2 regions of the Micromonospora pallida genome follow, and region 2 is predicted to be linked to the other one. Evidence: riboswitches for the same ligand, from Rfam matches in the RefSeq annotation. Region 2 holds a riboswitch; the other holds the start of a gene.
The links. A riboswitch is a leader RNA that binds a small molecule or an ion and turns the genes downstream of it on or off. The one in region 2 is predicted to bind S-adenosylmethionine.
Positions count from the first base shown of each region.

Region 1: linked by a shared signal. The riboswitch ahead of GA0074692_RS22075 (aminotransferase class V-fold PLP-dependent enzyme) and the one ahead of thrC (threonine synthase) in region 2 are both predicted to bind S-adenosylmethionine.

Region 1 is NZ_FMHW01000002.1:5,325,527-5,328,927, forward strand. It holds gene GA0074692_RS22070 (alkaline phosphatase D family protein) at 1-256, opposite strand, end outside; gene GA0074692_RS22075 (aminotransferase class V-fold PLP-dependent enzyme) at 416-1,657, opposite strand; SAM riboswitch class IV at 1,703-1,819, opposite strand; SAM riboswitch class IV at 2,051-2,161, shown strand; gene GA0074692_RS36555 (hypothetical protein) at 2,357-2,485, shown strand; gene GA0074692_RS22080 (N-acetylmuramoyl-L-alanine amidase family protein) at 2,595-3,305, opposite strand.
Region 2 is NZ_FMHW01000002.1:6,569,461-6,572,861, forward strand. It holds gene GA0074692_RS27950 (hypothetical protein) at 1-391, opposite strand, end outside; gene GA0074692_RS27955 (A24 family peptidase) at 511-1,185, opposite strand; SAM riboswitch class I at 1,457-1,592, shown strand; gene thrC (threonine synthase) at 1,605-2,891, shown strand; gene GA0074692_RS27965 (GNAT family N-acetyltransferase) at 3,184-3,401, shown strand, end outside.

The DNA.
Region 1 (3,401 bases), 1.2 Mb from region 2:
CGGTCAGCTCGCCCATCCCGAACCGGGTCGACGGATCGAGCGGTTCCGGGGCCAGCCTGGTCCAGATCACGACGCGGTCGGTCAGCGCGTCGCCGGACGCGACACCGAGCGTGAACGGATCACGGCCGACCGGCGACACGGCGAACGCGGGCCCGCTCGTGGCCGCCACGGTGCCCGCCGCGAGCAGCCCCGCGCCCGCCAGCGTCAGAAACCGCCGTCGGCCGAGACCGGCTTCGTGCACATCGCTCTGCCCCATCGAGGTCTCCAAAGTCGTCGGCCTACCGGCGGGAACGTAACGACGCTGGTTTGCGCGTCGTGGTCCGCACCGCGAACGGCAGGCAGCGCGCAGTTGTCAGCATCGGGCCTGGCAGCGGTGTTCAGGCGGCACGCGGCTGGGGGCAGGGCGCAACGGTGTTCAGGCCAGCGTCGCGAGAGCCGTCAGCAGCCGGTCGACGTCCTCCGTCGTGCTGCCGAGTCCGAGGCTGGCCCGCAGGGCGGTCGGCGGCAGATCGGTCCGTCCGCTTCGGGTGGCGGCCTCGGCCAGCAGCCGCCGAGACAGCGGATGGGCGCAGAACAGGCCGTCCCGGATGCCGACGTCGTGCTGCTGCGCCAGCTCGGCTGAAACCTCCGCCGAGTCCCGGCCGGCGACCACGAACGACACGATGCCGACCCGGGGCGCGTCCGGGCCGAAGGTACGCAGTTCCACCACGTGGGGCAGGGCGGCCAGACCGTTCCGGAGCCGGGCCAGCAGCGCCTGCTCCCGGGCGTGCAGCGCGGCCGGATCGGCGTCGGTCAACGCGGTGCACACCGCGGCCAGGGCGGCGGCGCCGAGCAGGTTGGGCGTGCCGGCCTCGTGTCGGGCCGGGCCGGTGACCCACCGTACGTCGTGGGTGGCCGCCCCGACGTGGCTGGTCGCGCCGCCGCCGGCCAGGTACGGCGGGGCCGCGTCCAGCCAGTCACCTCGACCGAGCAGCGCCCCGGCTCCGAACGGCGCGTACATCTTGTGCCCGGACACGGCCAGGTAGTCCACCCCCAGCGCGGCCACGTCGACCGGAGCGTGTGGGGCGAGTTGGGCGGCGTCCACCACGATCCTGGCCCCGTGGCGACGCGCCACCATCGCCAGCTCGGCCACCGGCCAGCGTTCCCCGGTCACGTTGCTCGCCCCGGTCACCGCCACCAGCACCGGCCGGTCTGCCGGCGCTCCGCGCCGCAGCTCCGTCAATGCCGCGTTCAGTGCGCGGACCGCCTCGCCGGGGCTGGCCGGCACCGGCAGCCGCACCGAGGCGCGCGGCCAGGGCAGCAGGTTCGCGTGGTGCTCCCCGGCGAAGGAGACCACCGTGGTCCCGGCGGGCAGGGCCCGGGACAGCAGGTTCAGCGCGTCCGTGGTGTTACGGGTGAAGACGACATGGTCGTCCGGGCGGGCACCGAAGAAATCGCCGATCGCCTGCCGAGCCCGCTCATAGGCCAGCGTGCAGTGCCGCGACAGCTTGCCGGAGCCGCGGTGCACGCTGGCGTACCAGGGCAGGAGCTCGGCCACGGCGTCGGCGGCGACCCGGGCGCAGGGCGCGCTGGCCGCGTAGTCGAGGTTGATTTGGCCCGGCACGCCGAGCACGTCGAGCGGCCGGGCGGACAGTGGGGATTCAAGGGTGACGGACACGACGACCTCCGGAGTCCGAGGACCCCGGGTCACGCGTCGGGTCGGGGTCCGCGCTTGCCCAGCACCGGACGGGGCTGGGCCCGGTCATCACCCGGGGCACCCCACCGCGAACACGAGGGTTGCCGGCCAGCGAGCCGGGGCTTGACGCTGGCGCTCATGACCTGGCCACAGCATACCTGCGGCTTGACCAGGCCGGACCGGCGGCTGAGCTCCGTCCGCGAGCACCGGGCGATTTCGGTACGCCGGTACGAAGTTCCGCCATCTGGCATCTGACCAGGCGATTCAGGGACCAACTACGAGAAGCGGCCGGAACCACTGCGGCGGAATTAGCTGCATCACAGATAGGAATTACCGGCTACCTGTTCGACCGTCGGCGTGGTTATGGTGTCCGCAGGTCCAGATGGCCAGCGCCAAGCCCCGGCTCGCTGGCAGGCAACCCTCGTCCGCGATGGGGTGCCCCGGGTGACGACCTGGCGCCTGCGCCCGCAGACGCAAGAGCGGACCTTCGCGGGTCCCGGCTTGGAAACATGCCCGCGCCAGCACCTGCCGCGACGGTTTCCTGCCGTTTCCGCGCGTCCCGGCAGGAACGGGTCACCGTACGCGCCTCGGACACGCTCCGCGACACCGGCGACGGCTACCGGGCGAGGGTCACGCTCACCACCACCGAGGGAACGTTCACGACCGACGTGCCGTACGCCCGTGAGTACACCGCTCGCCCGCTCACCGAGGCCGACCTACGCCAAGCTCGACGTCACCGCCGGGTCGGCGGCATCCGCCCTCCTCGCCGCCGTCCTCGACGATCCGGCTGCCGCCCTGCCCGTGTTCTGAGTGAACGCGGGCGGGTGTCGTTTCCGCCGACGCAGCGAGTGCTGCCGCAGCGAAAGGGCCGGACCCGATCGGGTCCGGCCCTTTGCCGGGTGGCGGAGCAGCCGGCGGGCTACAGGCCGAGGTAGGCGGCGATGCCGTTGGCGTGCCCGCGAGCGGTGGCCGTGATGAAGGCGGCGTTCTTGAGCAGGTTCGCGTTGGACACGGTGTCGATGAAGAGGTTCTCGGTCAGCACCGCCGGCATGGCGGTCTCCCGCAGCACATGGAAGTTCGCGGTCTTCATGCCCCGGTCGGTGACCGAGGAGACGGAGCGCATCCCCGACAGGACCCGGGAGTGGACCGCACTGTGCAGCGCGGCGGTGTTGCCGGTGGTCCCCGGGTACCGGTAGCTCTCGAAGCCGTTACCACCGCCGGCGTTGATGTGGATGCTCACGAAGAGCGCCGCGCCCCACGCGTTGGCGTCGTCGGTGCGGTACGTGAGACTGCGGGTGACGTCGGAGGTGCGGGACATCCGCACGTCGACGGCCCAGTTGGCCAGCAGGATGTTGCGGGTCTGGAGCGCGATGTTGAGGGTGAGGGCCTTTTCGGTCAGGCCGTTGGCGACCGCACCGGGATCGGTGCCCCCGTGCCCGGGGTCGAGGTAGACCTTCGGGCCCGCCGCGTGCGCGGTTCCGGCCACCAGCGGCGCCACAAGGAAACCAGCCGCGCCGGCCAGCAGGGTACGGCGACGCATTGAGGAGTTACCGATCATGAGCACCTCTCCACGGAAGTAGGGGTGCCGGGAGGCCGCCGTGGGCCGTCCCATACCCGTACGGGCTGGCACGGCGTCACTGTAATACATGTCGATATCTAAATACATAGATTGATTGGCGGACAGGGGCGCTGGTCCGCCCGACCCGAGCGGCTGGTGCCGCGATCA
Region 2 (3,401 bases):
CGACCGCGTCGACCGCGCCGTCGCCGTCCAGGTCACCGGTCGCGCAGGGCTTCTCCAGCAGGACGGTCGCGCCGTTGCCGGTCCACCGTCCGTTGCGCAGCGGCAATGGGTTCAGGTAGCTCCGGTACTTCGTGGTGCTGCTGCCCACCCGCGCGTCGCGCAGGTCGCCGCAGGTGAGGTCAGATACCTTGCGACGCGGTGTCTTGGTGGGACTCGGCGTGGTGCCGATCCGTACGTCGTCATCGTCCCGGTCGCCCGGAGCGGCCTTCCCGGCCGTCGTGGCTGGTCGGGGGTCCCGCGACCGCTTCTTCTTGCCGCTGCCACTGCCGCCGCACGCGGTCAGGACGCAGACCAGCATCAGGGCCACCACCGGTACCACGCTCCGACGCATCGCCCGTCTCCTTTTCTGACGCAGGTGGCCGGAACAGTAATAGACGGTCGCCAGTGGTCGGACCGGCGAGCCGGTCCATTCTGGACGAATCGACGTGACGGCGACGAACGCTTGTGCGCTCAGCCTGTCGTGACGAGCACTGACAACAGTGCGCCGCCCAGGAGGGCCGGCCCGAACGGCAGTTTCGTCCGCCAGCGGACGCGCCGGGCGGCGAGGAGCGCCAGCAGCACGGGCACGTTAAGCGCCCAGGGCAGCACCAGGCCGAGGATCACCGTGTCCCAGCTCAGCCAGCCCAGGTACCAGCCGAGGAGCGCGCCCACCTTCGCGTCGCCGAACCCGAAACCACCGCCGGGCAGCAGGACCAGCCCGGTGAGGACGAGACCGACCGCCAGGCAGCCGAGCAGCCCGCGTCGCCAGTCCGCCCACTGGCCGGTCGTCAGCGCGACCACGCCGAGCAGCACCGGAGTGACGGTCAGCGCCGGCAGCGCCAGCGAGTCGGGGAGCCGGTGGCAGGCGACGTCGATGACGGCGAGCAGCACGCCCAGCACCGCGAGGGCGAGGAAGACCGGTAGGACGGCCACCGCGCCGAGCGCCGCCCCGAGCAGGGCACCGGCCAGCGCGGCGAGCGAGGCGGTGACCCACCACGGGACGCCCAGCCGGTGTCCGCGGTCGCACCGACGGGCCAGCCATCCGGCCGTGCCGGACCGCAGCGGTACGCCGCAGGTGGCGCAGGTCGTGCGGGACGGTTCACCGTACGGCACGGCGAGCCGGTACCCCACCGTCGGCAGCAGCACCCCCACCACCCCACATCCCACCGCTGCGGCCCCCACTCCCAAGCCGCCCACCCCCACCAACACGCCCGCACCCTACCCCCGCCTTCCCCTTTCTGGAGTCGATCAAGAAGTTTGCGTCGGGCGGGGTGCCGGACGGTGACACGAACTTCTTGATCAACCGCCCGGGGCCGGGCGGGGCCGGTTGCGGGGGAGGGGGTGGGGTGGTTCACAGGGTGGGAAGGGGGCGTGAGCTGGGACGGGGGTGTGCGTATGCTCGGGAGCACAACTGAATACCTCATCCAGAGGGGCTGAGGGATACGGCCCGACGACGCCCCGGCAACCACCCCGCGCGCTCAGAGCTGAGCGTCCGGCGGGGCAGGTGCCAAATCCGTCCCCGCCGCAGAGTGCGACGCGGGGAAAGATGAGAGGACCCCCTCGACATGACGTCGACGATCGCTGCCCCCGGTATCGACACCACCGCCAGCCCCGCCCGCGCCCTGGTCTGTCGCGCCTGTTCGGCCCGGTACCCGCTCGCCGCCCAGCACGCCTGCTACGAGTGTTTCGGCCCGCTGGAGGTCGACTACGACACCGCCGCGCTGGCCCGGGTCACCCGCGAGCAGATCGAGGCCGGCCCGCAGAACCTCTGGCGGTACGCCGCCCTCCTCCCCGCCGGCCAGGACCCGGCCACCCGGGTCACCCTCGACCCCGGACTGACCCCGCTGGTCGCCGCCGGCAACCTCGCCGCCGAGCTGGGCATCACCGCCCCACTCTGGATCAAGGACGACAGCGCCAACCCGACCCACTCGTTCAAGGACCGGGTGGTCTCGGTGGCGCTGACCGCCGCCCGCGCCCTCGGCTTCACCCGTTTCGCCTGCGCCTCCACCGGCAACCTGGCCAACTCGGTCGCCGCGCACGCCGCCCGGGCCGGGGTGCCCTCGGTGGTCTTCATCCCCGGCGACCTGGAGCAGGGCAAGGTGGTCACGACCGCCGTCTACGGCGGCGACCTGGTCGCCATCGACGGCTCGTACGACGACGTGAACCGCCTCTGCGGCGAGCTGGTCGAGACCGACGAGTTCGAGGACACCGCGTTCGTCAACGTGAACGTCCGCCCGTACTACGCCGAGGGGTCGAAGACCCTCGGGTACGAGGTGGCCGAGCAGCTCGGCTGGCGGATTCCGGCGCAGGTGGTCATCCCGATGGCCAGTGGCGAACTGCTCACCAAGGTCGACAAGGCGTTCAGCGAGCTGGTGGAGATCGGGTTGGTCGAGGCCCCGGCGGGCGGCTGGAAGGTGTTCGGCGCGCAGTCGGCCGGCTGCAACCCGATCGCCACCGCCCTGCACGCCGACACCGACACCATCACCCCGGTCAAGCCGACCGGCATCGCCAAGTCGCTGAACATCGGCGACCCGGCCGCCGGCCTCTACGCCCTGGAGGCGGTCCGCCGTACCGGCGGTTGGATGGATTACGCCGACGACGACGAGATCCGCGCGGCGATCCGGCTGCTCGCCCGGACCACCGGGGTCTTCGCCGAGACGGCCGGCGGGGTGACCGTCGCGGTGCTGCGTAAGCTGGTCGACTCCGGCAAGCTCGACCCGACCGCCGAGACGGTGGTCTTCAACACCGGCGAGGGGCTGAAGACGATCGACGCGGTCGCCGGCCAGGTCGGTCCGACGCACCGGATCCGGCCGTCGCTGCGCGCCGCCCGGGACGCCGGGCTGCTCGGATGACCTTCCGGTTCGTCCCGACGGATCGACCGACTCGCCCGAACGGGGGATCGGGCCGATCCGTCGGGTAACCGACCGTTCGCCCACGGTACGAAAAACTACCCGCGAGGGACTTGACGTCAGCAACCGGTCAGGCGCAGGATGCTTCGTGCGGGAGGGCGTTCGCCGAAGACTTTTCAAGCCTTACGACCCAACGCCGGAGGCGTTGTGCGTTCGTCCCTCCCGACCAAAGATTTTCCGGGCCAGCGACTAAATCGCTGGCCCGTTTCCGTTCCGGTCCCGCACCCTCGTCGGCATGAGCATCGTCATCTCGCCGCACGAAAGCTCCGACCAGGCCGCGCTGGAGGCGGGATTCCAGGTGGTCGCCGCCGCACGGGCCGTCGACCTGCCCGATTTCCCCCGGCTGTCCCGTCAGCAGTTCGAGGGTGGGATCCGGTATCCGATGCCCGGCCGGAAGCTCCTGATGGCGCTGGCCACCATCGACGACGTCCCGGTGGGTCATGTGGTGATCCA